DNA from 3 places in the Erwinia sp. BNK-24-b genome. Region 2 is predicted to be linked to each of the others. Evidence: predicted binding sites of a transcription regulator. Region 2 holds the regulator's gene; each other region holds the start of a gene.
The links. Region 2 encodes Fur, which represses iron uptake genes when iron is present. Its sites were predicted from a motif close to ATAATAATGAGAACNACTATCAA; they were not measured.
Positions count from the first base shown of each region.

Region 1 (10,121 bases), 2.2 Mb from region 2:
GTTTTGCATAACGGTTCCCTTAAGGTGGGCATTCCCTTGAGTATTGCTGATTTTTTCAGCGCCATTGGTAATGTGTCGCCAGAAAAAGTGGCAAGGAAACGTGCCGCCCGGTGCTTTTCCTTAAGTTGCGATCTGTCACGCGCTCCGTTTCGGTGTAAACGTATACACTACTATGCTTATTTTGCTTTTAACCCTGAACCCGGGAGTTTTCATGGTTTACCAGCCTGACGCAAAACGTTACCAGACAATGAGTTATCATCGTTGCGGCCATAGCGGACTAAAGCTGCCGGCCGTTTCGCTCGGCCTGTGGCACAACTTTGGCGACAGCACCCTGGTGGAAAACAGCCGCACGCTGTTACGACACGCCTTTGACCAGGGCATCACGCATTTCGATCTTGCCAATAACTACGGGCCACCGCCGGGTTCGGCAGAAGAGAACTTTGGCCGTATCCTGCGTCAGGATTTCCACTCGCTGCGCGACGAGCTGATCATCTCTTCTAAAGCGGGCTATACCATGTGGGATGGCCCTTATGGCGACTGGGGCTCGCGTAAGTATCTGATCGCCAGCCTTAACCAAAGCCTGAAAAGAATGGGGCTGGACTATGTCGATATTTTTTATCATCACCGTCCGGATCCGGAGACGCCGCTGGAAGAGACCATGACCGCACTGGATCATCTTGTGCGTCAGGGCAAGGCTCTCTACATCGCGCTTTCCAACTACCCGGCCGAGCTGGCGGCAAAAGCTATCGCTATCCTGCAGCAGCTGGGAACGCCCTGCCTGATCCACCAGCCCAAATATTCCCTGTTCGAACGCGCGCCGGAAAGTGGGCTGCTGGATGTTTTGCAGCAGCAGGGCGTTGGCTGTATCGCTTTTTCCCCGCTGGCGGGCGGCGTGTTAACCGATCGCTATTTGCAAGGCGTGCCGGAAGATTCGCGCGCGGCCAGCGGCAGCAAATTTCTGAGTAGCGATCAGCTCACGCCAGAAAAAATGGAAAAGGTTCGCCAGCTGAATGAACTGGCGCAGCAGCGCGGACAGAAGCTTTCGCAGATGGCGCTGGCATGGGTGTTGCGCGGCGGTCGCGTGACGTCAGTGTTGATTGGGGCCAGCAAAACCAGTCAGATTGATGACGCTATCGGCATGCTGGCGCAGCGCGATTTTAGCCAGGCCGAGCTGGAGCGTATTGACGCGATTCTGGGCTAGCCCTTATCCGCCGCGCAATGCGGCGATTTTGCTGGCCGACATAGCTGCTAACACTTTTCTGACGCTTTTAAGAGTTTCCCAGGCGAAATCGTAACGTTCTCTTTATAATACTGGCACCAGGGCGGCGCAGTTCTGCCGCCGATAAGGAGAGAAAATGAAACGTTTACTGCTTGTTGCCACCTTGCTGGCAAGTTTATCGCCGTTGGCGATGCACACAGCCTATGCCGACAGCGCCCGCATTATGCTGGCACCTGGCGTTTCGCTGCATTTAGGCGATCGCGATCGTCATGGACGCTACTGGGACGGCGGCCGCTGGCGCGACGGTCGCTGGTGGCGTAATAACTATCGCTACAACGAAGGTCGCTGGTGGCGTCACGAACAGTGGCGTCGCCATGAAGAAATGCGGCATCGTCAGCAGTGGCGGCACGATCGTGAACGTCATCGGGAATGGCGTCACGAGCATGACCGCCGTCCGCCACCGCCGCCACGCTGGTAGAAACAAAAAGGGCGCTCGTTGAGCGCCCTTCTCTTTTGTGCCGCGATTAGAGCCCTTTGGCCATTTCGATCAGCAGGTAAAAATTTAGCGCGACGACAATGACTACGATGACTTTCCCCATCCACTGCATCAGGCGGGAATTCACCATATCCCCCATCATTTCGCGATTGCCGGTAAAGGAAAGCAGCGGGATCAGCGCCAGCGCGATACCAAAGCTAAGCAATACCTGGCTCATGACCAGAATCTTTGTTGGTTCCCAGCCTGCCAGAATCACGATAAAGGAAGGCAGCATGGTTACCACGCGGCGAACCAGCAGTGGAATGCGGATATGGATAAAGCCCTGCATCACTACCTGACCCGCCATTGTCCCCACCACGGTGGAAGACAGCCCCGCGGCCAGCAGGCTCAGTCCAAAGACCAGCGCTGCCGCACGACCCAGCAAGGGATCGAGCGTCAAATAAGCCTGGTCCAGCTCGGCAATGCCGGTATGGCCGCTAAAGTGAAAAGCTGCCGCTGCCGTCGCCATCATCGCCAGGTTAACAAAGCCCGCGATAGTCATCGCAATCGCCACGTCCAGCTTGGTGGAAGAATAGCGTTCAGCGCGGCTACCGCCGTCAGGGTTTTGCGTCAAAGATGAGTGCAGATAGATAACGTGCGGCATGATGGTCGCGCCCAGTACGCCAGCGGCCAGCAGCACCGCATCCGCAGTGGGCAGTGAAGGCACCGCGACGCCCTGCAATAAGTCCATGACCTTTGGCTGCGAGAAAAACAGCTCGATCACGTAGGCCGCCGCCACAAACAGCAGCAGGCCACCAATGACCATCTCCAGCGGCTTCTGACCCCGGCTTTGCAGCATTAAAATCAGAAAGGTGACGACGCCGGTCAGCACCGCACCCTGTAGCAAACTTACGCCAAAAATAAGCTTAAAACCGATGGCCGCGCCGATAAATTCCGCCAGATCGGTTGCCATCGCAATGATTTCTGCCTGTACCCAGTAAAACCAGACGGCAGGACGAGGAAAGCGGTCGCGAATATGCTCCGCCAGGTTTTTGCCTGTCGCAATGCCCAGCTTGGCTGACATCAGCTGGATCACCATCGCCATAATGTTGGCCCAGACCACCACCCACAGCAGCTTGTAGCCGTAGGAAGCGCCCGCCTGAATATTGGTCGCAAAGTTGCCGGGATCGATATAGCCGATCGCTGCAATAAAGGCTGGCCCCATCAACGCAAATTTAATTTTACGGGAACTTCGGACCGTTTGCTCCGCCGCGCGGCCTTCAAACATAGTCATACCCCTTAATACACCTGAGAAGAGCATTGTTATTCAAATGATAATGATTTTCAATATCATTTAATCTGGTTAAACTTATCGCTGTGATAGCCTACGCTAAAAAGTATAGCCATTGCTATACTTTCAGGCAAAGCTTTCCGTGACTAAAATGTAAGCAATAAATGTACTTTAGGTTAAAAAAGATTCCCCTACAAGCTGACGGGTGTTTTTTTAAACAGTACAGGAACGTGATCGGAAAGCAAATTGTCCATTTAAGACGATAGGAATTTATTATATTGAGGCTTTAGTCTCGTTTTTCTGCAACTTGTTACATAGAATGTGCAGCGAAATATAACAGCCTTCAAATTTGGAGCATCCATGTCCCACATTCTGCATTTTGCACTGGCATTGGTGGTGGTGACGCTGCTGGCCTTACTGGTCAGTAGCGATCGTAAAAGCATCCGCGTGCGTTTTATTATACAGCTTCTGGTTATTGAAGTTTTACTGGCCTGGTTCTTCCTGAATTCAGAAGTGGGTCTGGGCTTCGTAAAGGGATTTGCCGGCTTTTTCGACAAGCTGCTGGGCTTTGCCGCGCAGGGAACCAGCTTCGTCTTTGGCAATATGAACGACAAAGGCCTGGCGTTCTTCTGGCTTAACGTGCTTTGTCCTATTGTCTTTATCTCTGCCCTGATCGGTATTTTGCAGCACTTCCGTATTTTACCCGTTGTCATTAGGGCGATCGGGACAGTGCTCTCTAAGGTCAACGGCATGGGTAAACTGGAATCTTTTAACGCGGTAAGCTCGCTGATTTTGGGACAATCAGAAAACTTTATCGCCTATAAAGATATCCTGGGCAAAATGTCGCAGCGCCGCATGTACACGATGGCGGCCACGGCGATGTCGACCGTTTCGATGTCCATCGTCGGTGCCTACATGACCATGTTGCAGCCTAAATACGTGGTGGCGGCCCTGATCCTGAATATGTTCAGCACCTTTATTGTCCTGTCGCTGATCAACCCTTACCGCATCGAAAGCGAAGAAGATTTAAAGCTGAACGATCTGCATCAGGGCCAGAGCTTCTTTGAAATGCTGGGTGAATATATCCTTGCCGGTTTCAAAGTGGCCGTGATCGTGGCGGCAATGCTGATTGGTTTTATCGCGCTAATCTCCGCCATTAATGCGCTGTTTGACACCATTTTTGGTATCAGTTTCCAGGGCGTGCTGGGCTACGTGTTTTATCCGTTTGCATGGGTCATGGGCGTACCGTCTGCTGAAGCGCTACAGGTTGGCAGCATCATGGCTACTAAGCTGGTGTCTAACGAGTTTGTGGCGATGATGGATCTGCAGAAAATTGCCGCCACGCTGTCGCCACGCGCTGAAGGTATTCTGTCGGTCTTCCTGGTCTCCTTCGCTAACTTCTCCTCAATCGGTATTGTGGCCGGTGCCATTAAAGGCCTGAACGAAGAGCAAGGTAATGTGGTGTCGCGTTTTGGCCTCAAGCTGCTTTACGGCTCTACTCTGGTCAGCGTGCTGTCCGCTTCTATTGCCGGTTTAGTGCTGGGCGGCTAATAGCTGTTTTCGTTTACTGTTCAGCGAAAGGCGAACCTCCGGGTTCGCCTTTTTTGCAGCGGTCGCTTTAGTTAACCGCCCGTTACTCCAGCGGCACCTGCAGATGGTCGCGCAGCGTCTTGCCCTGATAATCTTTTCTGAACGCACCGCGCTTTTGCAGTTCCGGCACCACGTAATCGGCAAAATCATGCAGCGACGCGGGCATATCCGCCGGCATCAGCACAAAGCCGTCGCAGGCTTTGCTTTCCACCCACTCAATCATTTCGCTGGCGATGCTTTCCGGCGTCCCCACCAGCACCGGAAAGGAAGCGCTGGCCGCATAGCTTTTTGCCACCTCCGCCAGCGTTTTCCCTTGCCTGCGGGCTTCGTTAATCACGTACTCAAAACGACCTTTACTGCCGCTGATGGCAGCAAATATGTCGGGAAACAGCGCGTCGGGATCGTGTTGGGAAAGATCGTAATTCATGCTGGCAGACATAAAGCTCAGCCCAGCCAGCGGATTGACCAGCTCATCCAGCTGGCGGCGCTTCTCTTCCGCTTCCTGCTGCGTAGCGCCGACAATCGGCATGATGCCCGGCAGAATTTTACAGGCCTGCGGCAAACGGCCTTGCGCCGCCATCGCCGTTTTGAACTGTTGGTAAAACTGCTGCGCCCTTTCCCGTTCCGGCTGCACGGTAAAAATAACTTCGGCCACGCGCGTGGCAACCTCTTTGAAATCCTGGGATACGCCAGCCAGAATTTGTACCGGCCTGCCCTGCGGCGAAGCGGCCACCGTCAGCGGGCCTTTAATTTGAAAATGTTCACCCGCAAAACGGGTATAGCTGACCTTATCCGGCCGGGCATAGATGCCACTCTCTTTGTCGGCCACCAGCGCATCCGGCTGCCAGCTGGCCAGCAGCTGGTGAACCGCATCGATAAATTCGCCAGCCCGCTTGTAACGCTCCTGGTGTGCCAGGTGCCGGGTGCGGCTGAAGTTTTTTGCCTCGCCGTCGTTAGTGGACGTCACCGCATTCCAGGCCATGCGTCCGGCGCTGAAATGATCCAGGGTGGCGATGGTACGTGCGGCATGAAAAGGTTCGCCGTAGGTGGTGGAAAGCGTGCCGCCAAGGCCAATACTGTGGGTAAACAGGCTGAGCGCCGTCAGCAGCGCCATCGGCTCCGGCCGCGCATAGCCGGGACGGTACTGTACCGTTGTGGCGATATCGCTGCCGTAAATATCATCGATAGACAGCTTGTCGGCGATGAAAGCAAAATCAAACTTTGCCTCTTCCGCTTTTTTTACCAGCCTGAGCCAGGTATCAAGCGCCATAGGATCGTGATTTTGCGCAGCGGGATGACGCCATCCGCCCGCGTGCAGCCCGGTATCGCTAAGATAAAGCGCCAGATGCATACTACTTCTCCTGCGCCAGGCCAAGGTCGATAAACGTCGTGGCCCGGAGCGGCTGCGGGATCAGGCCGTTTTTAACATACAGATCGGCAGTGTTTTGCTGTACGGCTAAGACCTGCTGCTGATTGCTGACCACGGTATTCACCTCCCGTTGCACTTTCGACAGCGCCACCTCCTGCGGGATGCGCAGCAGTTTACCGATCATGGTTGCATAAGCTTGTGGGTGCTGTTCTCCCCATGCTCGGGCGCGCGTCAAACGCTGGCTAAAGTCGCGCAGCTCGGCGCTTTTCGCTGCGATAGCCTGATTGCTGGCTATCAAATAGTTCAGCGCCGGATAGTCTTTGCCATCGGCAATAATCTCCGCCCCGGACTGATGGGTAGCGAACGAAACGTAGGGTTCCCAGGTGGAAACCGCATCTACGCCGCCCTGATCGAGTACCAACGTCGCCTCAGCAGGCGTGGTAAAAACAAAATTGACCTTATCGACAGCAACGCCCGCCTTCAATAAAGCCTGTAACGCCAGGTTATGGCCGGAGGAGCCTTTCACCGTGGCGATACGTTTTCCAGCCAGGTCGCGAACAGAATGAATCGGGCTGCCTTTTTTAACGATAATGGCGTTACCGGCATACTTTGTGGCCAGAATGCCTTTGGCATCCAGTCCGGCGGCCACCGCAAAGGTTAGCGGCGCATCACCTACCGATCCAGCGTCAATCGATCCGGCGCGCATCGCTTCCAGCAGCGGTGCGGCATTGGCGAACTCATGCCAGTCCAGCGTATAAGGTAAATTATTCAGTTCACCAGCGGCTTGCAGAATTGCCCTGGCGTTCCCGCGCTGGTCGCCAACGGACAGCGTGTTAGCCGCAAAGACCGAAAAAGAGAGCAAGCTTAATAAGGTAAGAGAAGTAAGGCGCAGCATCACAGAGTCCCGAATGATAAAAAATGAGACTAGCATTGCTTTTTTCCGATCCAAATGTCCATTTTGTACAATGTTTATGCAGAAAAAGACTATTCCCGCCATAGCTGATTTTCAGCTTTGCTCAGCAGATTTATGAATTTCACAGCTAACGTCTCTGAACGTAGGGTTTTCTTCAGCACGCCGGTTTGGCAGCCCTCACTTCGGAGAACTCCCCATGAGCATTCAGTTTCTTGGCATGATTGGTCATCGTCTGGCCTCAGAGATCATTGCGCCCAGCGGTCCCCTTTTTAACAAGCAGTATATTGCTGACTTTGCCCGCGCGCATGAAGATGCCGGCTTCGACCGCATTCTGGTTGGCTATTGGTCGGATCAGCCCGATGGTTTTCTGGTTACCGCACACGCGGCCGCGCATACCTCTAAGGTAAAGTTTTTGCTGGCGCACCGTCCGGGATTTGTTTCACCGACGCTGGCCGCTCGCAAGCTGGCAACGCTGGATCAGCTAACCGATGGTCGACTGGCGGTACATATCATCAGCGGCGGCAATGATGCCGAGCAGCGTCGCGATGGCGATTTTCTGAATAAAGAGGAACGCTATGCGCGTACCGATGAATTTCTGGAAGTATTAAGAACCAGCCTGACGTCCGACCAGCCTTTCGATCATCAGGGCAATCTTTACCAGGCCGAGCAGGCTTTTTCTGCGGTTAAACCGCTACAGGCTCAGCTGCCAATTTATTTTGGCGGTTCATCACCGGAAGCCATCGCCGTGGCGGCTAAACATGCCGACGTTTTTGCCCTATGGGGAGAACCGCTGGCCGGTGCCGCCGAAACGGTGCGTACCGTGCGTGCCGCCGCCGCGCGCCATGGCCGCCAGATTGGTTTTAATATCTCCTTCCGCCCGATTATCGCCGCCACTGAAAAAGAGGCATGGGAAAAAGCGGAATATATTCGTGAAACGGCGCGCCAGAAACTGTTGGCCAACGGCCACGACTTTGGCCTGCCAAAACCGCAGAGCGTGGGGGCAGAACGGCTGTTCGCCGCCGCTAATGAAGGCGACAGGCTGGATAAGAACCTCTGGACCGGCATCGCCAAACTGGTTGGCGGCGGCTATAACTCTACCTCGCTGGTCGGCACGCCGGATCAGGTCTCTGATGCGCTGCTGGACTATTACAATCTGGGCATTGAAAGCGTGCTGATCCGCGGTTTCGATCCGCTGAACGACGCGCTGGAATATGGCAAAGAGCTTATTCCGCTAACGCGCGAAAAAGTTGCGGCCCGCCGTATCGCAAGGAGTGCCTGATGCGTTTGCGTTTGATCGCTGCCGTGCTGCTTTCGGTAATAGCGGGTGCCACCTCGGCGGCGGAAAAAGTCACGCTGCGGCTGGGCGATGTTAAAGGGGATCGTTTTATCTCTTTACGCGAGTCCGGCGAGCTGAAAAACTTGCCCTATGATTTGAAACTTACCTCTTTTGATTCCGGCGCACCGGTGCAGGAAGCACTAAACGCTGGCGCGCTGGACGTCGGTTTTACCGGCGACCTGCCGTTTTTATTTGTCTATGCGGCAGGTGCGCCGGTGAAGGCCATCGGTGCGTGGCAAAATAATCCTGACAGTATTGCGCTGCTGACGCGCCCGGACAGCGGTATCCATAGCCTGAAGGATTTAAAGGGTAAGCAGATTGCCGTTAATCGCGGCGGCTGGGGGCATTATCTGGTGCTCGGCCTGCTTGAGCGCGCCGGATTAAAACCTTCCGACGTCACGCTGCGTTTTCTTGGTCCGGTCGACGGTCGTGCGGCGCTGGCCAGCCATGCGGTTGATGCCTGGGCTACCTGGGAGCCTTATGTTTCTTCGGCCGTCATCGTCGATAAAGATATCCTGGTGCCGCAAGGCGGCGGGAAAGGCATTTTGTCTGGCTACTCCTATGCGCTGGCGCGTGAAGAAGCATTAAAGGATCCGGCCAAACGTCAGGCTATTGCCGATTTACAGGCGCGGCTGGCTAAGGCACAGGTGTGGGCGGCACAACATCCGGCAGAGTTTGCCAGCGCGCTCAGCAAGTCGCTGGGCATGCCGCAAAGCATTACGCAGCGCTGGATCGCCAGCGCAGAAATTCGTCCGGTAAACTTTACGCCCGTGCTGGCGACAACGCTCCAGCAGTCCGCTGATTTTTTCTACAGGTACAAAGTGTTGCCCAAAGCGGTAAACGTACATCAGGCGTTTGATTATCGTTTGTCGCAGCAGGCTAATCAGGTTGCCACAGGTCAAACTTTAGCCACAACGGGTAAGCAACAACCGTTATCTGGTCAGGAGAGCCCCCATGAGTGAACCGCAACATCATCGCCTGCGTGACTTTGTGGGTAGTCTGGCAGAGCTGCTGGAAACAAAACCAGCGGAGCGCGATCTCCTGCAGCAGGGTAGCCTGCTTCTTAAGCAGCTTATTCGCCATGATGACTGGCTTCCAGAGCCTTTTACCCAGCCCAGCCCGCAGCGCTATCAGCAATATTTACTGCACGCCGACGCGCTCCAGCGCTTTTCGGTGGTAAGCTTTGTCTGGGGAGCAGGACAGTCTACGCCGATCCACGATCATCGCGTCTGGGGCCTGATTGGCATGCTGCGCGGCGCGGAAGTTTCACAGAATTATGAGCGTGATACGCAAGGGCGACTTTATGCCGCAGGCGAGCCCGTCACGCTCAACCCCGGCGATGTGGAAGCCGTCTCGCCTGACGTCGGTGATATTCATCGCGTCAGCAATGCTTTCGCCGATCGGACCTCTGTCAGTATTCACGTTTACGGCGGCAATATTGGGGCGGTAAAGCGCGCCGTATTTGCAGAAGATGGTAGCGAAAAACCCTTTATCTCCGGCTATAACAACGCTTACTTACCAAATATCTGGGATCTCTCACATGGCTGAACACTCATTTTCTTTGCGTCACTATAGCGATATTCGCTATGCCCTGTTACAGCGTCAGGAAATTGCGCTGGTGGATGTGCGTGAAGAGGCTTACTACGCTGAAGGCCATCCGCTGTTTGCCGTCAATATTCCGCTGTCGAAGCTGGAATTCGAAGTATTGAACCGCATTCCGCGCCTGGCTACGCCGGTAACGGTTTATGACAACGGCGAAGGGCTGGCGCAGGTTGCGGCGGCTCGTCTGCAGGCCATTGGCTATAGCAATGTCGCACTGCTGGCCGGTGGTTTGGCAGGCTGGCGTGAAGCGGGCGGCGAAATCTTTATCGATGTGAATTCGCCGAGTAAAGCCTTTGGTGAGCTGGTAGAAGCACGTGCGCATACGC
Region 1 covers NZ_CP179901.1:1,121,846-1,131,966, reverse strand. The annotation lists gene ACMGGR_RS05285 (alpha-keto acid decarboxylase family protein) at 1-9, opposite strand, end outside; gene mgrA (L-glyceraldehyde 3-phosphate reductase) at 212-1,201, shown strand; gene ACMGGR_RS05275 (DUF2502 domain-containing protein) at 1,356-1,697, shown strand; gene ACMGGR_RS05270 (Nramp family divalent metal transporter) at 1,744-2,982, opposite strand; gene ACMGGR_RS05265 (NupC/NupG family nucleoside CNT transporter) at 3,346-4,536, shown strand; gene ACMGGR_RS05260 (LLM class flavin-dependent oxidoreductase) at 4,619-5,926, opposite strand; gene ACMGGR_RS05255 (aliphatic sulfonate ABC transporter substrate-binding protein) at 5,928-6,839, opposite strand; gene ACMGGR_RS05250 (LLM class flavin-dependent oxidoreductase) at 7,054-8,136, shown strand; gene ACMGGR_RS05245 (ABC transporter substrate-binding protein) at 8,136-9,155, shown strand; gene ACMGGR_RS05240 (cysteine dioxygenase) at 9,148-9,741, shown strand; gene ACMGGR_RS05235 (rhodanese homology domain-containing protein) at 9,734-10,121, shown strand, end outside.
Region 1: ACMGGR_RS05270 (Nramp family divalent metal transporter) is a predicted target of Fur. The motif match lies at 3,020-3,042, and genes of this name have one in related genera.

Region 2 (10,121 bases):
ATCACCCAATACGGCGTGCCCGGAATATGCTGCGGCTTGGTATGGGTGCCATTCTGTACCAGGGTTTGCTGATTGCCTGCAAAGTAGACGCGCGTACGACCGTGTAGTGACTCGGTCGCGGCGGCAAATACCTTGGGATCCAGATTGTATAAAGTCGACAGGATCAGCATAAAACGGTTTACCGCTTTCTTCTGCTCCGCATACTCGTCCGACAGCAGCAGTTCACGCACGGCGCGAACGCGATCCTGCGGGCGGGCTTCCTCTTTAACAGCCGTTTCAACGCTTACCGCGGCAGGCGCTGCTGCGGGTGCCGGCGCCTTTTCCACCGTCTGACCGGCAGAAAATTTCAGCATCCGGCGTAAAATATCAGAGGCGCTTTCACCGATATGCTGCGTGTGGCTGGCGATATAACGGTAGAGTTCTTCGTCGACTTCAATAGTTTTCATCTTGATCCAGTACGATTATTGCTGATAAGAGCCAGTTAGCGACATGTTTTTGCGCATGCGCAGACAGACCAGCTCTAACACGAGGATTATAAAGTTAAATCCTGCCGGGGTGTAGCGCCAGCCCCGATTGTGAACAAAAGTCGGAATATGCCGTAAAAAGATCGTTTACGATCCGGCGGCCCGCTCCGGCAGAAAATCAATGTTTTATGATACCCTAACCCTTCGTTTCTCCTGTAAGAAGTTTGCCATGAAATTGAATTACCGCCTGCAATCTGAACAAATGGACACTTTTACCGCGCCAGTCGTGCTGATTCACGGTCTTTTCGGCAATCTGGACAACCTTGGCGTGCTGGCGCGTGGGTTAAAAGATGCCTGTCGCGTTCTCCAGTTTGACGTGCGTAACCACGGCCTCTCGCCGCGTGCCGACGAGATGGACTATCCGGCAATGGCTCACGACATCCTGGCATCGCTTGACCAGCAGGGCATCGCAAAATTTTCCGTTATCGGCCACTCCATGGGCGGCAAAATCGCCATGATGCTGGCCGCGCTGGCGCCGGAACGCATTGAAAAACTTGTTGTTATTGATATTGCACCGGTTGCCTATCAGCAGCGCCACCATGACGGAATCTTTGCCGCGCTTAAGGCAGTGAGCGAGGCGGGCCTCACCGGTCGCCGCGAAGCCGCCGCACTGATGCGACAAACTATAGACGAAGAAGGCGTGATTCAGTTTTTACTGAAGTCTTTTCATGATGGCGAATGGCGTTTTAATGTGCCTGTGCTGTGGCGGTGCTATGATCAAATCATTGGCTGGCAAGCGCAGCCTGCCTGGCCCGGCCCGGCGCTGTTTATTCGCGGCGAGCTTTCTCCCTATATAACGGAAGATTATCGCCAGGCGCTGCTGGCTCAGTTTCCTGCGGCAAAGGCGCATGTGATAGCCGGAGCGGGTCACTGGGTGCATGCTGAAAAGCCCGATGCCGTTTTACGCGCCATTCGCCGCTTTTTTGCTCTGTGAAAACAATTGTTTCGGTAAAAGGCTTTAATCTTGTCGACACGACTTTCACTGGGGTATGATGGCGCGCTAAAATTTGTCGGCGACTGCGGTCGCCGATGTTAATGGCCCAATCCATCAGAACTCCAGCCTTCAGTATCACGATTCTATGGCAAAAGAAAACACGGACCGCACCACGATCGATCTGTTCGCAGACGAGCGTCGCCCGGGACGACCCAAAACCAATCCGCTGACGCGTGATGAGCAGCTGCGTATTAATAAACGCAACCAGCTTAAGCGTGATAAAGTGCGCGGGCTGAAGCGCGTAGAGCTGAAAATGAACAGTGACGCGGTTGATGCCCTGAACCAGCTCGCCGAGCAGCGCAACATGAGCCGCAGCGAGCTGATTGAAGAGATGCTCATGGCGCAGTTAGCCAAACCAACGCGCTGAGCGGCGCAGCGGCAAAGCACAAAGCGACAAATGTGGGAGGATTAGCCGTTTATCCTCCCGTGGCTGTCTGCTATTATTGCCGTTTACATCATCAGGCTAGCCGCCGCATATCATTAAGTTTCAAGAGGTTATTAAAGTCATGGCAATCGTAGGCATTTTCTTTGGCAGCGATACGGGCAATACGGAAAACATTGCAAAAATGATCCAGAAGCAGCTCGGTAACGAGGTGGCTGAAGTTCATGATATCGCTAAAAGCAGCAAAGAAGACCTTGAAGCCTTTGATATTTTGCTGCTGGGCATCCCAACCTGGTACTACGGCGAAGCGCAGTGCGACTGGGATGACTTTTTCCCAACGCTGGAAGAGATTGACTTTAACGGCAAGCTGGTTGCGCTGTTTGGCTGTGGCGATCAGGAAGATTACGCGGAATATTTCTGCGATGCGATGGGCACTATCCGCGATATTATCGAACCGAACGGCGCGGTCATCGTGGGCCACTGGCCAACCGAAGGTTACCACTTCGAAGCGTCCAAAGGCCTGGCGGACGACAATCATTTCCTGGGCTTAGCCATTGATGAAGATCGTCAGCCGGAACTGACCAAAGAGCGCACCGAGAAGTGGGTAAACCAGATTTCTGAAGAACTTCAGCTGAAAGATATTCTCGAAGCCTGATGATCCCGGCCCGCCGAACAGGCAATTTTGTGCGGGCCAACGCATTTTCCTATCGCATCGATAGCTACTTTTTTGTAACTTTTGCCTGGAAAACGGTACAATAGTACGGCTCCGTTCACGCAACGCTTTTCACCATAATGATGATAAAGGTTGAATGTACGAATATTAACCCGGTACAGATGGGTGCTTGCTTTCCGGACGTAACGACATCTTATCCTTACATCCCTCAATGGTTTTGCATCTCTGCTGTGGTTTCTTCCAGGCATCAGTTCTATAATGAGACGCTCAGCTTTTGCGTCGACCGATGCTCACGGCTTTTCAGCCATTTAGTGACCAGTAAAGTAACAGGACAATATCCGCATGACTGACAACAACACCGCATTAAAGAAGGCCGGCCTGAAAGTCACGCTTCCTCGACTAAAAATTCTGGAAGTGCTTCAGGAGCCAGAGAGCCATCACGTCAGCGCGGAAGACTTGTATAAGCGCCTGATTGATATGGGCGAAGAGATTGGTCTGGCCACGGTTTACCGCGTGCTGAACCAGTTTGATGACGCAGGGATCGTTACCCGTCACAACTTTGAAGGCGGCAAGTCCGTGTTCGAACTGACGCAGCAGCATCATCACGACCACCTTATCTGCCTGGACTGCGGCAAAGTGATCGAATTCAGAGATGAATCCATCGAATCTCGCCAGCGTGATATCGCCACCAAACACGGTATCAAGTTGAGCAACCACAGCCTCTACCTTTATGGCCACTGCGCCACCGGCGACTGCCGTGAAGATGACTCGCTGCACGATAAATAATGCCTGATACAAAAAAACCGGTGATCGCTCACCGGTTTTTTTTTAACCCAAGGGCAGGCTTTTTGTTAAAAAGCACAATCGATCCGCAAAAAGTGCCAGCCAGCGGTCTGAACGATCAATCTGGCAAAATCCGTATTTTAGATACAAAGAATGCGCCCTGCTATTTTCCCAAACGCATAAGTGAGCCGGGCATATCAGAGCGTTTCTGTACGGCTGAAACGTTTTCCATCCGGACTAACAGAACGGACCATAACTTTGCCAGCGACCGTTGGCTGCATATTTGCCTCGTAGCGCCGCCAGTTTTTCCCCTCATCCACGCTATATTCAATGATTAACCCCGGCAGCGCAATATTGGCTTCCAGTTTACCATCGGCAATTCGCGCACCGGGAACCGGCAGGCGATAATGAATGCCGGCTTTATCCAGCCTTGCCAGCTCACGCTGCCCCAGCAGATTAGCGAACATTTGCCAGTCTTCCAGCAGCACCTGCCGATCAACATGTTGGGTAACACCGCCAATAAACTCTTTACCCGCCTTATAGTCCAGCTCCCAGGCCGCGCGGTGCCAGGCTCTTTCAGCCACTGCAGCCACGCGAGGGAAAATCATATACTCCATTTGACGATCGGTACGTGACGTTTCGCTCCAGAGCTGGGCCGACAGACCATAAGCGCCAGGCCAGGTTTTGTCAGATTTCGCGGTGAAGGTTTTACCATCGCGATCCACAGAGGTTTCGGCATTTTGCGGTAGATTATCAGGTGCGAAGCTAAACATTTTACGCTCGTCGCTAAACCGCGTTCCCCAGTAGTAACCGCGCTCCAGTGGATTTACCTCGTAGGGAAAATCCATATAAACGTAGTCAGGGCTGGAGATAATTACCTCATAACCTTTATTTGCCCAGTCGTTAGCCGAATCAAAACCACCCCAGTACAGCGTATCCCAGAAATTAACAGCAACACGTTTAGTGGCAAACGTGTCGGCATTTTCGGCATCTTTCAGGCCATCCTGCCATGCCTGCATTTTGTCGATACCATGTTGCTTAACCTGCTGGCTAACCTGCAGCGCAAAGTAGCTGGGCAGATGTTCAAGATCCGCTACTTTGCCGTCTTTGATCATTGCCTGGCAAACCTGCGATTTTGCCCACGGCTTGTCTTCCTTACTCATATCAAGAAGGCCAGTGCCGGCAACGGGTTTATTTATGTCTGAATAACCGGCCCCCAGGCGAATGTTTTTCGCTTCGTCGCCGCCAAAGTGCCACGTTTGCAGCGGCTGCCCGGCTTCTTGATGCATGGCCTGAATTTCACTGATAACCTTATCAGTGAAGCGCAGAGAAGATGACAAACAAGGGTTCAGATAGCTGGTACGATCGTAAAGCTGTACCGAGGTGGTATTAGAATCATCAGTGGGGTCAACCAGGCGGTATTCTGAAGCTTCTGCTCTTTTCCCTTCTTTTATCAGTTTGTTGTAGCGTGCCTCCATGGAAATGACGGCGGCACGGGCGTGGGCGGGCATGTCTATTTCCGGGATAACGTTAATGCCGCGAGCCGCAGCGTATTTCACAATGTCGATATAGTCCTGGCGGCTAAAATGGCCGCTGCCGTTGTTGTCACTGTCCGGCCCTGACCCCAGCTGTGGTAACAGGCAACGCTGCTCGCTGAGGTCATGACAGCGCTTACTGCCAACCTCCGTGAGCTCCGGCAGGCCCGGGATCTCAATTCGCCATGCTTCGTCATCGCTAAGATGAAAGTGGAAGGTGTTAATTTTCCATGCGCTCAGCTGATCTAACATACGCATCACGGCGGCTTTACTGTGAAAATTGCGGGCTACATCCAGAAAAACGGCGCGCATAGCAAAACGCGGGGCGTCATTGACCTTCATGGTGGCGATTTTTGCACTGCCATCGGCCGGAAGCAGTGAGAGAATTGACTGCAGGCCATAGAACACACCGTTGCGATCGTAACCAATGACTTCAGCCTTATCCTGGCCGATTGTTAACAGATAGCCGCCTGAAACTGCCAGCTCTTTGCTTAACGCTTTACCGTCAACGCGCGTAGAAATTTTATAACCACTGCCCTGTACTTTTATTCCCGACAGCTGAAAACGCTGCTGCACCGCCAGTTCCATTTCTGCAGGTAAACTGCTCAGGTCCAGTTTTACGCCTTTTGACAGGTCGGCATCTTCCGGCAATATTTCTGCCCATCGCGGCTCAGGGACAATTTTTCCTCTTAAGGCTGTGGCGGGTAGCAGAGCCACGTCACTGTTTTTGTCAAAGCGGCTCGCTGCGGCCATCAGCACGTTTTTATCATCCGGAATACGCTTCCATTGATTGCCGAATGGCTCAACGAAGGTAGTCAGATCTTCAGAATCGGTACTGGCAATAGTTTTAGGCTTTGCTTTGCCCGACGTAACGTACCAGCGAGGCATGACGTCGGTGATATATAGCTGCCAGTATTCATTTATAATCGGAATGACCACTGATTCACCGGCCGCAAAGCCTTTGAATTTCTCCGTAGGCTCCAGCCGGGTCAAATCCCCGACAATATGCACCATGCGGAATTCTTCACTGTCGACCTTCAGCGTTTTATGAACGTTAGACATATAAATTGCCCAGTTCTTACTGTCGATTGCCGGCCCCGGGTTGGTTAAAGTGATCGTTGCCCGGTTACAGGAGGCCCAGTCGGCCCCCAGCCCTGCGCAGTTCACACCATGCTGCGCAGCCTGGTTATCCGTTACCTTATATTTCACGCCAAACTGGCTAATCTGATCGACAATTTCCCGATCTTCGCTGGCGATAGCGCTACCCAATGTTGAGGCTAACGCTATGGCAACAAGACTGACTCTGAACTTATTCATCCGTTTTCCTTGTTCATCATTGATCTGTTTAATTTATTGCTGATATTTGTCAGGCTACGCCTTAATACCCTTGCCACATTTCGCTACCGGATAAACTTTTGCCCGGGCCGCTGAAGAAGAACCTTCTGCAAATCATCGGTCAGGGCCTGTCCGCCTGAAAAAGTGTCAAAGGTGCCATAACAATAAATTTTATGTCCTGCTCATCCTGAAAAATATTGCCATAGCCGCCGCTCCAGCTGGGAATAGCGGAATGGTTATCGTAACGTGTGTAGTGCAGTTTGAATGAGGTGCCTTTAATGAAGCCCTGCTGCACGGTGTACAGTAAATCCAGGTTCCATGCGGACTCTTTCAGACGGTGATTTTGGTCATAAGCAGGGGAAGGTTTGGCATCCCAACCCCAGGCGTATGAGGTGCCCACTGCCCAGCCTGGCAACTGCCAGTTTTTCAGGTCATACATCACGCCCGCAAACAGGGCTTTTTCGCCGTTGGCGTTGAAATCCGACCGGGAATCCCACCAGACGTCCAGCCGACCATTTGAGGTGGCGTAGCCCGGCGTCATACGTTGCAGAAAGAACCCCTGGTTGCCTTCGGCTTTTACCCACGTTCCTTCCAGACGCAGATCAAGCGGGCCGGTGGCGTAGCCCAGCGTAATAGCCTGCAGCCAGGCCAGACCGCTATAAACGTCGTTTATGTTGGCAGCATTGCCGCTCTCTTTATCTTTTGCGCCATAAAACTGCCAGCTGGTTTGCAATGTGTTTTTTGCGAGCGGTAAAGCATAAGAGACTTTGCCGAAATACTGGTCCATATAATCAGCGGCCTGACCAAAAGCGCCTTCCACAACGATTTTATCTCTGCTGTATTTTGCGCCGAGCGAGTGCAAATAACCTACGCCCGTTACACCGTCTGCCTTACGGAATTGATACATGTTGCGATACCAGGGCGCTTTATACTCATCTGTCCACATATAGGAAAGGGATAACCTGCTCGCCGCAGAAAAATCGTAAACCGCTCCTGCCTCCACGCCGCGATAAGTACCCGGAAGAAAACTCCAGTGAGGCGCTAATAATGTTTGCCCTGCTGGCTGTATATAACCGCCGCGTAGCCAGTAATCGGCATATTTAAGTTTTAGCGCCGCTTTATAGATACTGCTGCCGTTTTTATCACCGCTCCATTTTTCATCCCAGCGCGTTTTTGCCTCGCTAAAGCCAATTTCATTGGGGGCAGCTGGCCCTTTGCCTGAGAGCTCGGCCACGCCAAACGCTGCCAGGTCCAGCCCTACTACATCAGCCGCATAGCCGGATGAAAAATCCAGGCTTCCATTAAAGGTGGAATGATGAAGGTTTTGCTGATATTGCCCGTATTTATAACTCGAAGGTGTAAGATCTCTCCGTTCCCGATGACGTTGCCAGTAATAAATTTGGCCGCTGAGCGAAGCATCGTTAACAAAGCCTGCTGCTATTGCCTGCGAAAAAAAGGAACTTTCTCCCGTTATAAAAAAAAGAGCAAAGGTAAACGATAATGCCCGACGCTGCGAAGTAGTCCTTAACATTAATTAGCCCCCTTATCCTTAAGAGTCGCATTCCAGCGCTTAAAAAAACCGTTTAAAACCGTATAATAAATGCTCAATCCAATTCGCTAATGATAATATTTTTTGCAGCGCGAATTATCAATTCATTATCAATTCCATCATGCAGAATTATGACCTGAGCCACAGAAAAGCCGGGTGTGCGTTAATAATAATTATTATCCAGCATTAACCAGAATAAAAAATCCAGATAAAGTTAATTACCTTCAATAACTCAGAAGTATTGTAGACAATAATATGAAAAGAACGCAGCCTGGAGGCTGCGTCAGATTTTTGGTAGGCGCCAATAACGGAGCATATTTTACGTTCTGCGAACGTAGCCGTTTTTACTTCACGCTTTCCACCCGGCTGAAACGCTTGCCATCGCTGCTTGCGGAACGAATTAACACTTCGCCAGTGACTTTTGGCTGCGCGCTATCCAGGTAGCGCTGCCAGGTTTTACCGCCATCCACAGAATATTCAATGGCCACGCCCGGTAGCGCGATATTCGCTGCCAGTTTGCCCTCGACGATGCGGGCGCCGGGCTGCGGTAAGCGCCAGGAGATACCGGCTTTATCCATTTTTTTCAGCTCGCGCTGTCCTAAAAGATTGGCGTAGCGCTGCCAGTCACGATCCAGCGCGGCCCGATCGACGTGCTGCGTTTCACCACCTTTATACTCCCTGCCCGGCTGATAATCTTGTTCCCAGTCGGCCTGATGCCAGCCGCGCTCTGCGACAGAAATCACGCGTGGGAAAATCATCCACTCCATTTGCTCATCGGTGCGTACGGTTTCGCTCCACAGCTGCGCTGACAGGCCAAAGGCACCCGGCCAGGCTTTGTCAGATTTAGCATCAAAAAAGTTGCCGTCGCGATCGACTGAGGTTTCGGCATTTTGCGGTAGGTTATTGGGCGCAAAGCTAAACATCTTGCGCTCGTCGGTGTAGCGCGTTCCCCAGTAATATCCCCTCTCCAGCGGATTGACCTCATAAGGAAAGTCCATATAGAGATAGTCCGGATTAGAGAGGGTAACTTCATAACCCTTATTGGCCCAGTCATTTGCGCTGTCAAAACCGCCCCAGAAAAGCGTATCCCAGAAGTTAACGCCAACGCGCGAGGTGGCGAAATCTTTCGCGCTCTGCGCATCCTTCAATCCATCCTGCCACGCCTGCATTTTTCCAATACCGTGCGCTTTTACCAGCGCGCTGACTTTTTTGCCAAAATAGCTGGGCAGGTGATCCATATCCGCCACTTTGCCCGACTTAACCAGCGCCTGGCACGCCTGCGATTTTGCCCAGGGTTTGTCCTGGCGGCTTAAGTCCAGCACGCCCTTGCCCGCTTCCGGCTTCGCTACATCGGTATATCCCGCGCCCAGGCGAATGTTTTTCGCCTCGTCGCCGCCAAAATGCCAGGTGGTCAACGGCATGCCTGCAGCCTGGTGCATAGCCTGAATTTCACCCATGACCTTATCGGTAAACCTGACAGACGAATCCAGGCAAGGGTTAAGATAACTGCTCCGATCGTAAAACTGTACGGAGGTGGTGTTTGAGGTATCGGTAGGATCAACCAGCCGATACTCGTTTGCCTCTGCGGTTTTCCCCTCTTTCATTAGTCTGTTATAGCGCGCCTCCATCGAAATAACGGCGGCTCTGGCGTGGGCAGGCATATCTATCTCAGGGATCACTTCAATGGCACGCGCTTTGGCATAGCGCAGGATATCGATATAGTCGCTGCGCGTCAGATAGCCATTGCCGCTGGCCTCGGCAAACGGACCCGAGCCGAGCTGCGGCAGCAGGCAGCGCTGCTCGGTTAAATCGTGGCAGCGTTTTGCGCCTACTTCTGTTAGCTCCGGCAGGCCGGGGATTTCAATCCGCCAGCCTTCGTCGTCGCTAAGGTGGAAATGGAATTTGTTCAGCTTAACGGCCGCCATCTGATCCAGCAGACGCAGAACCGCTTCTTTACTGTGAAAATTACGGCCGATGTCCAGAAAGACGCCGCGATAGGCAAAGCGCGGGGCATCAACCGCATCCAGCGTAGCAATTTTCTGCTCGCCGCTGGCCGGCAGCAACGACAGGATGGACATCATGCCGTAGTAAACGCCCGCCTCATCAAACCCTTCTACCTGCGCTTCGTGTTCGGTAATATGCAGCTTATAAGCACCGGAAACGGCTTCCTTTCCAGTAAAAGCCCCGGCGGAAACACTACTTCTTATCGTATAACCTTGCGGGTTCTCCTCTACGCCCATTAGCGCAAAGCGTTCGATAACCGCTTCAGCCGATTCATTGCTCAGCGACGTCAGCTCAAAATTTATCCCTTTGCTTAAGTCTGCATCCTGCTGATGAAGGGTAACC
Region 2 covers NZ_CP179901.1:3,276,222-3,286,342, forward strand. The annotation lists gene seqA (replication initiation negative regulator SeqA) at 1-446, opposite strand, end outside; gene ybfF (esterase) at 694-1,458, shown strand; gene ybfE (LexA regulated protein) at 1,604-1,885, shown strand; gene fldA (flavodoxin FldA) at 2,025-2,555, shown strand; gene fur (ferric iron uptake transcriptional regulator) at 2,916-3,359, shown strand; gene ACMGGR_RS14990 (beta-N-acetylhexosaminidase) at 3,554-6,208, opposite strand; gene chiP (chitoporin ChiP) at 6,348-7,757, opposite strand; gene ACMGGR_RS15000 (beta-N-acetylhexosaminidase) at 8,120-10,121, opposite strand, start outside.

Region 3 (10,121 bases), 1.8 Mb from region 2:
AAAGGCTTCAGGTCATTGTGAATGGCCTGGGTAATCGCCAGCGTCTGCGGGTTCAGGCGATAAACGATGCCGCCCTTGTCCAGCTGGCGGCTTTGCGAGGTAGAGACATAAAGCGCCTGCTGAGACGGGCTGTAAGCCATTTCGTAAGCGCCTTTGCCTACCGGCTGGCGTAGCGGATCGGTGGTTTCACTGTGGGCCGGCAGCGCGGCAGCAAACATCGCCAGCGTCAGAAGATACCCTTTTCCGCGGCTGAAATTAAAATTCATATTCTCTCCATGTAATTAACGTTATGAAAACGGCGGACGGCCGCAGAAGCTACAGCAGCCGCGAATGCTTATCCTAAGATGGCTGTTGTCAGCCGCGCGGTGCAGCAACGCCGATCCCGCTCGTCAAAAATAGCGATTTCCCAGACCTGCTGGCTGCGCCCCAGATGCAAGGGCTGGCAGACGCCGCGAACGGTGCCGCCGGTCACGGCACGATGGTGGCTGGCGTTAATCTCGGTGCCAACCACGCACTGTCCTTCCTGACTGGTCAGAAAACCCGCCATCGAGCCCAGCGTTTCCGCCAGCGCCACCGAAGCGCCACCGTGCAGCAGGCCAAACGGCTGCTGCGTGCGGGCATCGACCGGCATCGATGCCTCCAGTTCCACCTCATCCAGCCGCGTGAAAATCATGCCAAGATGGGCGACCATCGATCCGTCCCCCATGCGATTCAGCTCGTCCAGGCTCAGCTGGCGTTTCCAGATTGATTTTTGCATTACGCCCCCAGCGTACTTCCACCGTCAATCACGATATCCTGCATGGTGATATGGCTGGCTTGATCGGACGCAAGAAACAGAATAGTGCTGGCGATCTCCTGCGGCCGGGCGATTTTGCCCAGCGGGATACCGACCTTAAACTGTTCCGCAAAGCCGCGAATACGCTGCTGCTTCGCATCGGGGCTGTGCCACAGCGTGCGTTGCATATCCGTATCGGTAGAGCCAGGCGATACCAGGTTGCAGCGCACGCCGTAACCCGCCAGCTCCAGGCCAACGGTCAAACTAAGGCTGCGCAACGCCGCCTTGGAAGCGCCATAGGCAGACATGCCAATGCGCGGGCAGTGTGCCGCATCTGATGCAACAGTGACGATAGCGCCGCCGCGCTGGGCGCGAAATACCGGCATCGTCTGCTGAAACAGGTTAAACGCACCGCCGACGTTAACTGCCATCACCGCCTGCCAGTCAGCCACGTCCAGCTCGTCGGTGGCTCCCATGCGCAAAATACCTGCGCCGTTCACCAGCACATCCAGCCGTGGCGTTTCCAGCAGCAGCCGCTGGCAAACATCTTTGACCTGCTGCGCATCGGCCACGTTCAGCTCGTGCGTCTGGAACGGATAGTCAGCCTGCGGAAACGCCAGATCCAGCCCGATTACCTTTGCGCCCGCATTGTGAAAAGCCTGCGCGGTAACATAACCGATGCCTTTTCCGGCACCGGTTACCCATACGTGTTTGTCCGTAAAATCGAAACTCATGCGCGCTCCCGCGTCAGCAGACGCCACCAGGCCGCCAGCGTGGGCTCTTTAGCCAGCATGACAAAGTCGATATCGTCGAACGCTTTGCGCCAGCGTGCCGCCAGCGCCATCATGCGTACCGAATCCAGACCGTAGTCGATCAGGTTTTCGTCATCTTCCGGCGTTTCGTCCTCGTCCAGCATCGGCTGTACCAGCGCGCGCAGCTGTTCAATGCTCTGCGGCACCGGCAGCAGATCTTCGGTCATGACGACTTTCCCGGCACGCCCGGCGGTGTATTTCAGCGCCATCAAATGCTCGTCGCGGCTGAAGTCGGCCAGCGCATCCGCCACCATAAAAGGCTGCACGTCGCGCATAAAGGCATCGATAGCGGTGGTCAGGCAGCCGATATGGGCATACACGCCGCAGATAATCAGCTGGTCGCGGCCGGTTTCCTTCAGATGCTGCTCCAGCGGCGAACGGTGGAAGGCGCTATAACGCCATTTTACCAGCACTTCGTCGCCCTCTTCCGGCGCCAGTTCGGCGACTACCTTCTGCTGCTCCGGATGCTTGTTCAGGCCCGGCCCCCACATATCGTTCAGCAGCGCGCGGTCTTTATCGCTCTGATGGTTCGGCTGCGCCGTGTAGTAAACCGGAATATTGTTCTGACGGCAGTAGCTGCGCAGCGCCGCGATGTTGCTGATGACCTGTTTGATCATCGGGCAATCTTCGCCCCAGAAATTGATGAAGTAGTTCTGCATATCGTGAATAAGCAGCGCACCGCGCGAAGGGTCAAACGCCCACTTCACCTTGTTTTCAGGCAGATCGGCTGCGGTCGGCAGTGCATAGGCTTTTAGTGCAGGAATAGACATGTTTTCTCCAGAATTCAGTTAGTTTGCGCGGCCAGCTGGTGACGCAGCAGTTTCTTATCCACTTTGCCAACGGGCGTCAGCGGCAGCTCGTCAACCGTTTCGATGCGGTCGGGCAATTTGTAATCCGCAACGCCCAGCTCGCGCAGATAGCGGCGGATCTCTACGGCGCGCACGGGGCGCTTGCCGACAATAAAGGCGCAGCTTTTCTCACCTAGCAGGCTGTCTTCCATGGAGACCAGCGCGACGTGCAGAATCGCTTCGTGGCGCAGCAGTAAGTTTTCGATCTCTTCCGCCGCTATTTTTTCACCGCCGCGATTGATCTGATCTTTCTCGCGACCCTGCACGCAGATATAGCCGTCCGGCGTAATGGAAATCAGATCGCCAGAGCAGTAGAAGCCGTTGGCGTCAAAGGCGCTGGCGTTGTGCTCCGGGCTGCGATAGTAGCCGCGAAACGTGTACGGGCCGCGCGTCATCAACCGTCCGGTTTCGCCCGGCGGCAGCGGATTGCCCTGCTCGTCCGCGACCCAGACTTCGTCATCCGGGCTCATTGGCTTGCCCTGGGTTGAGCAAATATGCCAGGCGTCGTCGTTCAGCTGCGTGTAGTTGACCAGCCCTTCCGCCATGCCAAACACCTGCTGAAGCTGACAGCCGATTTCCGCCGGAATACGCGCTGCCAGCGCTTCGCTTAACCGCGCCCCGCCAACCTGCAGCAGCTGCAGCGAGCTGAGCGCACGACTGGTGCCCCACTCCTGAATCGCCTGTAGCCAGAGGCTGACCGCTGGCGGCACCAGCGCCGTAACCGAAATCTGATGTTTTTCAATGAGCGGAAAGCAGAGGTTGGCGCTTGGATCGCTCGCCAGCACGACGCAGCCGCCGCCGTAAAACACGCCTAAAGAGCCGGGCGAGCTGAGCGGATAGTTATGCGCTGCCGGTAGCGCGCAGAGATAGCGAGTTTTTTCGTTAAACCGGCAAACTTCCACGCTGCGACGGATACTGTAATAGTAGTCGTTGTGCGTACGTGGGATCAGCTTTGGCGTCCCGGTACTGCCGCCGGAAAGCTGGAAAAATGCCACTTCGTCAGCCTTTGAAGGGGCGGCAACAAAATCGCCCTGCGCTTCAGCGATCAACGCTTCCAGCGAGATATCATCCTCGCGGGCATTACGCAGCACCACTTCGCGCAGCGAGGGATAGCGCTGGCGCAGCGGCTGTAGATAGTCGTCGCTGGCAAACAGCGCATGCTGCCGATCGACGATCAGCAAGGCGGGTTCAATCTGGCTGGCGTAGGCATCCAGCTCCTGGCGCTGGTGGCTGAACAGCGCGTTGACCGGCGCTACGCCGATTTTCAGCAGCGCAAACAGCACGATATAAAATTCCGCCACGTTGCCTAACTGCACCAGCGCGGTATCGCCACACTTCAGGCCGCGACGCTGTAAGGCAGCAGCGAGACGGCTGCTGGCCGCTTCAAGCTGCTGATAGCTGTATTCGCGGTCGCCTTCAATCAGCGCCGTGCAGGAATTATCTGCCTGACGCGACAAAATGTCCGTCAGCGGCAGATCCAGCCAGTAGCCTTTTTCACGGTAGCGGGCAGCAAAATCGGCTGGCCAGCGGGAATAGGAAATCGTCATGGAAATGTCCTTATTGCAGTCCAAATACGTGCAGCATGGTGCTGAGCTTGACGCCGGTTTCGCGCCACTCCGACTCTGGCGACGAGGCCGGAACAATGCCCGCCCCGGCGAACAGGCGGATATTTTTTCCGGCCAGGGTGCCGCAGCGGATGGTCACCACCCATTCGCCGTTGCCTTCGTCGTCACACCAGCCAACGATGCCGCCGAACAGCTGACGATCGAACGGCTCCAGCTTTTCAATCCACTGGCGGGCCGCAACGTGCGGATAGCCGCTGAGCGCAGGCGTAGGATGCAGCAGGCAGGCCAGCGAAAGCGCCGTTTCCTGCGCCGAGCTGGTTTTGCCTTCAATCGCGGTCGCCAGATGCCACAGCGTTGAGGTGGTAATCAGCTCAGGCTTGTCCGGCACGTTCAGGTGACTGCTGCGCGGCTTCAGCACGTCGTGCATCGCGCTGGTGACCAGGCGGTGTTCATAGCGATCTTTCTGTGAAAACATCAGCTGTTCGCCAACGGCCAGGTCCCGCTCTTTGTCGCCGTGGTCGCGGCGTGCGGAACCGGCCAGCGGCAGCGAAAAGTAGGCCTCGCCAGATTTACGCAGCAGCAGCTCCGGGCTGGCACCCAGCAGCGTACTGCCATCCGCCAGCGGAACGTGAAAGTGATAGCTGGTGGGATTGAGCGCCACCAGCCTGTTCATCAGCGCGGCGGCGTTGACCGGCTCTTCCGTCGTGATATCGATCAGGCGCGATAGCACCACCTTGTCTAAACCTGGCTGAGCGGTCGCTTCTGCCGCTCGCGCCACCATCTCCTGAAACTCTGCCTGCTCGGGAATGGCCCGGCGGCCTGTAATAACCGGATTTGGCGTAGCGCTGGCCCGTTGGGCTGCGGCAATCTGCTGCTGGCGCGAAAAGGTTTCCGCGCGTTCGGGGATAAACAGAGCGGAAGGCTGCCGCGTATCGAACGGAATAGCGCCAACCAGTATCGGACGCGCGATCCCCTTCTCTTTTGCCGCTGCAAAGGCGCTACGCACCTGTTGCTGAAACGCGCCCTGCAAATTGTCGCCGTCGGCGGCAGGACAGGTGACTTCGGCGAAGCGACCCTGAGTGATTAAGCTTTTCCACGCGGATCCGAAGAAAAAGCTCTCGGTTGAGAGAGGAACTGATGTTTTAACGTCATCAGCACAAAGCGTCTCCATATCGGCCTCCAGCCACAGCGATAATAAGGTTAATAATGATTATCATTTGCATTATCAACGCGTAACTTTAAGTAAATATTTTGTGATGTCAAGCGCCGTATCACAGTTTAAAGAAGCGGAAAACCTCACGCCGCGACCTGGCGCAGTATTAGCGCCTTTAAACTAAGCGTGTACCCTGCCCGCAGAAGCTGGCAGGGCAAGATTATTTTGCGACGCTTTCTACCGGCTCGGGAACCGGCTGGCGATAGCGCCTGAGGGAGCCGAAAGCACAGGCCAGTACGACGCCGATAAGCGCCAGTCCCAGCCCGCTGCTGCTGGCAGCGGCGGCAGGTAGCATGACGGTGGTCATGGCACCCAGCAGCAGCGCCCCCAGAGAATCACCCATCACGTTTTGCGCCGTCCACAGGCCGTTGATGCGGCCCAGCATGGCGTCCGGCGTCAGATTCTGGATCAGCGTGTATTGCAGCAATGCGCTTAGCGCGCTCAGATAGCCGAACAGCATCAGGCACAGCGCGCCCGCCTGCCAGTAAGGCATCAGCCCGCATAGCCCTACCGCCGCAAAAGCCACAATAGCGCTCAGCAGCATCACCAGCCCGGGGCGTGGATGCTGTGCCAGACTACCGCTGGTTAACGCCCCGGCTGCCGCACCTAAAGGGATAGCCGCGTAGAGAAAGCCAATTTGCTGCGCGCTCAAATCCCAACGCACTGCCAGCGCCGGATAGAGCACCCGCACCGCCGTCGCCATAGTCAGCAAAGCGCCCACCAGCGCCACGCCGCCAATCAGTGGATGCCTGAACAAAAATTTCAGGCCTTCCAGCAGCGCATGCAGCGGTTTGGCGTGCGACTGCGGCGGCGGCGGGAGCTGCGGCAAACGCAGCAGCGGGATTAGCGTAATAAAGCTACCCGCCGCCGCCAGCGCAAAGTCCCAGAAGACGCCGCCGGAAGCCAGCAGCACGCCGCCCACCATGGGCGAAATTACCGCGCCCAGCCTGACCGTCAGCATAGTGATAGCACCAGCCTGCATCAGGTTTTCGCGCCCCACCAGCGCGGGCGTGGCGGCAAGCAGCGCCGTTACGCCAATCGCGCCGAAGAAGCCGTCCCACAGCCCCAGCAGATAAATCACCGTCAGTGAAGGCGACGGCAGCGCGGCATTGATGCACAGCCCAATAAAGCCCAGCCCACAGGTAGAACGGGCGAACAGGATCAGGCGGCGGCGCTCGTGACGATCTGCCAGCACGCCGCCGTACATCAGGCCGGTAAACAGCGCCAGGCCGGTCAGCGTGACCGCAAGGCTAACCTGCAACGAAGAACCGGTCAGCGCCTGGATCTGTACCGGCACGCCGACGCCCAGCAGGCCCAGCGCCAGGATCGAGATAAAGCGGGCGATAAATACCGCCCGAAAAGCAGGATGCGTTTTCAGCAGGCTAAGGCTGAGCATAAAAGCGTGTTTTTTCATCCGGTCGCCTGGTTAAGAAGTTGGTTGAGGCGTGGGCCAATATGGGTGAACGCTTCCGCCGAAATAATATCGACGTGGGCGCACTCAACTGGCCAGGTTTGCAGGCTGTCCAGCCAGGGCGCCCAGGCCGTCTGCGCATCCTGACCGGGCTTAAGCGTTTTTTGCGCCACAAAAAGCGTTGCCTCGCCCGCAAAATGACGGCTTTTTGCGGTGGCCAGCAGTCGTACGGCGTCGCCATAGTTGCCTTCGATAGTGCTGAACAAATCGTTGCTCGCCGCCGCTTCCAGCGACTGACGCAGCCCCTGTTGCGCCGCCATAAAGGCTTCGCGCTCGCGATTGATTTCCGCCAGCACCTCTTCGTCCAGCTGCTCCGTACTTCCCCAGCTTTGCGTTTCAGGCGGCCAGGTATCCAGCAAACCAAGGAACGCCACTTGTTCCCCTGCGGCCTGCAAACGTGCGGCAATGGCGTGCGCCAGCGTGCCGCCAAGCGAGTAGCCCATCAGATAATAAGGCCCATGCGGCTGCTGTTGGCGCAGCGTGGCCAGATGGTGGTCGCATACCTCATCCAGATTATCTGCCTGCTGCATTGGCCCGCGTGGACGCGGCGACTGAATGCCGATTAGCGACCAGCGCGCATCCAGATAGCGTTGCAGGATGCTGAACTGCCAGGCGAAACCAGAAGCGGGATGGAAGCAGAACAGCGTGGGGCCGTCCGTACGGCGCAGCGGTAAAATCGTTTCCATACCTGCACGGCTCGCTTCCTCTTCCGTTTGCTGCTGCGCGAGCTGAGCGGCCAGCGCGCCGACGGTTGAAGCAACCATCACCTGCCCGACCGTCACCGGACGATCGAGGCGGCGGCGCAGATCGACCGCCAGCCGCATTGCCAGCAGCGAATGGCCGCCGAGCGCGAAGAAATCGTCGTTAACCGAACGCACCTCGCATTCCAGCAGGCGGGCGAAAGCGTCGGCCACTATGGTTTCCACGCCCTCCGCTGGCGCACGCCCTTCTGCACTTGCCAGCTGCGGCAGCGGCAGCGCTTTGCGATCCAGCTTGCCGTTAGCGCTGAGTGGGAAAGCCTCCAGCTGCACCAGCACCACCGGCACCATGTGCGCGGGCAGACGTTCGCTCAGCTGTTCACGCAGCACGGCCAGATCAAGCCCGCCCGCTGCGGAAACCACATAGCCGACCAGCTGGCGCTGATCGCCGCCTGCGCTGGCGTTACCCAGCACGCACGCGTTGGTCACCGCCTGCGCTACGTTATCCAGCGACAGCAGCGCCTGATCGATCTCACCCAGCTCGATCCTTTGCCCACGGATCTTAAGCTGATCGTCGCTGCGGCCCAGATATTCCACCGCGCCATCGCTGAGCCAGCGCGCCACGTCGCCGGTGCGGTACATTATTTCACCGTCGCTTTGCGGATCGGCAATAAAGCGGCTGGCGGTCAGATCCGGACGCGCCAGATAACCCTGGGCCAGCTGCACGCCGGTCAGGTAAAGATCGCCTGCGATCCCTGGCGGAACCGGCTGCATGTTGCCGTCGAGAATGCGCAGCCCCGTGTTCCATACCGGATAGCCAATCGGCACGCTGGAGCCGGTCACCTTTTGCAGCGCTTCGCCGTAAGCCGGATACCAGCTGACGTCCACCGCCGCCTCGGTCGGGCCGTACAGGTTGTGCAGCGGCACGCCGGTTTTGGCCTGCCACTGACGGCAGAGATCGGTCGGCAGCGCTTCGCCGCTACAGAAAACGCGACGTAGAGAGGCGCACGCGCCGTCATCCTGCAACGCCGCCACGAAAGCCGCCAGCATTGAGGGAACAAAGTGCGTGGTCGTAACGCGATAGCGGCTAAACAGCGCCTGTAGCGCCTGCGGATCGCGATGCGCTTCCGGTGGCGCCATCACCAGCTGCGCACCGGTCAGGAACGGCCAGAAAAACTCCCAGACCGACACGTCAAAGCTGCACGGCGTTTTTTGCAGGACGACATCATCTGCGCCCAGCGGATAGTGGTTTTGCATCCACAGCAGTCGGTTAACAATCGCTTTCTGCCCGACCATGACGCCTTTTGGCCTGCCGGTTGAGCCAGAGGTATAGATGACGTAGGCGGTATGGTGCGGACGCGACAGATCCTGCTCGATGGAGCCAGCGGATAAAGCAAGCGGCGCGTGATAGCAGAAGCTCTGCACGCCAGCATCAAAGCGGCTTCGCTGCTCTTCAGTGGTAATCAGCAGGCGCGGCGCGGCATCTTCCAGCATCATATTCAGTCGGTCTGTCGGATAACCGGTGTCCAGCGGGAGCCAGGCGGCGCCCAGCTCGACAATCGCCTGCAGCGAGAGTGACAGAAATACTGAGCGCGGCAGCGCCACGGCCACAATATCCCCCGCCTGAACGCCTTTTTTCTTCAGCTCATGCGCCAGCGCCGTGACCTGCTCGCGCATTTCACGATAGGTAAAATGATAGTGTTCATCGGCCAGGGCCGACGCGTCTGGCGTGCGCCGCGCCTGTTCGATAATCAGGCTGCTCAGCGTCGTCACCTTAACGTCAACTGCCGTATCGTTAACCTGCTGCAAGAGCTGTTTCTCACCAGGATGCAGCAGGTCTGCGCGGCCACAGTCCATCTGCGGATTGAGCGCAAACTGGTTAAGCAGCAACGGCAGCCTGTCCAGATGCGCGCGCAGCGTTTGTGCCTGATAGCGTTCGGCGTTCGCCAGCACTTCCAGCGATACGTTGCCCTGCTCGTCAAGATAAAGCGCGATTTCCAGATCGCGAACCGGCCCGGATGCCAGCTGATGCGTCACGCCTTCCATCCCGGCAAAATCGAGGCGGTAATCAAACATCTTCAGGTTGATCACCGGCCCGAACAGCGGGCTAAGCTGGCCAATATCGCGCTGGATCTGCTCGGCATCGTAACGCTGGTGGCGACGCACCTTTTTCAGCTGCTGCTGGAGCCGCTCGGCCAGCTGCGGCAGCGTGGTGTGGGGCTCAATGCGCACCGCCATCGGCAGGACGTTCAGTACCGGTCCGGTCGCGCTTAACGCCGCCGATCCCAGACGGCGCATAAAAATAAATCCGGCGCTGTATTCACTCCTTCCGCTAAGGCGCGCAAGCCACACCGTTACCAGCGCCAGCGCCAGTTCCGCCGCGTTAAGGCTGCTCTGCGCCAGCAGCGTCTGAAAATCTTTGCTGTCGAGCCGTAAGTGCTGGCGGATTAGCCGCGTGGTGGCGCTTTGCCCGTCCAGCGGCAGCACCGAGAGGCTGGCCGGCATCGGTAACTGGCTGGCCTGCTCCTGCCAGAAAGCGGCATCGCGCTGCCTGGTCGCCGAGGCGTTGTAGCGATCGTACTCTTCCACTACTTCGCTAAAAGGCACAAACGGCGTTGGTTGCGGCGGCGTCCCTGCGCAAAGCGCCGTATAAATTTCCGCGATACGGCGGGTAATCGCGGTAAAACTGAAGCCGTCGACCACCAGATGATGGAAACGTTGATACCAGTACCAGCGCGT
Region 3 covers NZ_CP179901.1:1,508,713-1,518,833, reverse strand. The annotation lists gene ACMGGR_RS06845 (YncE family protein) at 1-218, opposite strand, end outside; gene entH (proofreading thioesterase EntH) at 335-757, opposite strand; gene dhbA (2,3-dihydro-2,3-dihydroxybenzoate dehydrogenase) at 757-1,509, opposite strand; gene ACMGGR_RS06830 (isochorismatase) at 1,506-2,357, opposite strand; gene ACMGGR_RS06825 ((2,3-dihydroxybenzoyl)adenylate synthase) at 2,372-3,982, opposite strand; gene ACMGGR_RS06820 (isochorismate synthase) at 3,993-5,171, opposite strand; gene entS (enterobactin transporter EntS) at 5,374-6,627, opposite strand; gene ACMGGR_RS06810 (enterobactin synthase subunit F) at 6,624-10,121, opposite strand, start outside.
Region 3: ACMGGR_RS06820 (isochorismate synthase) is a predicted target of Fur. The motif match lies at 5,201-5,223, and genes of this name have one in related genera.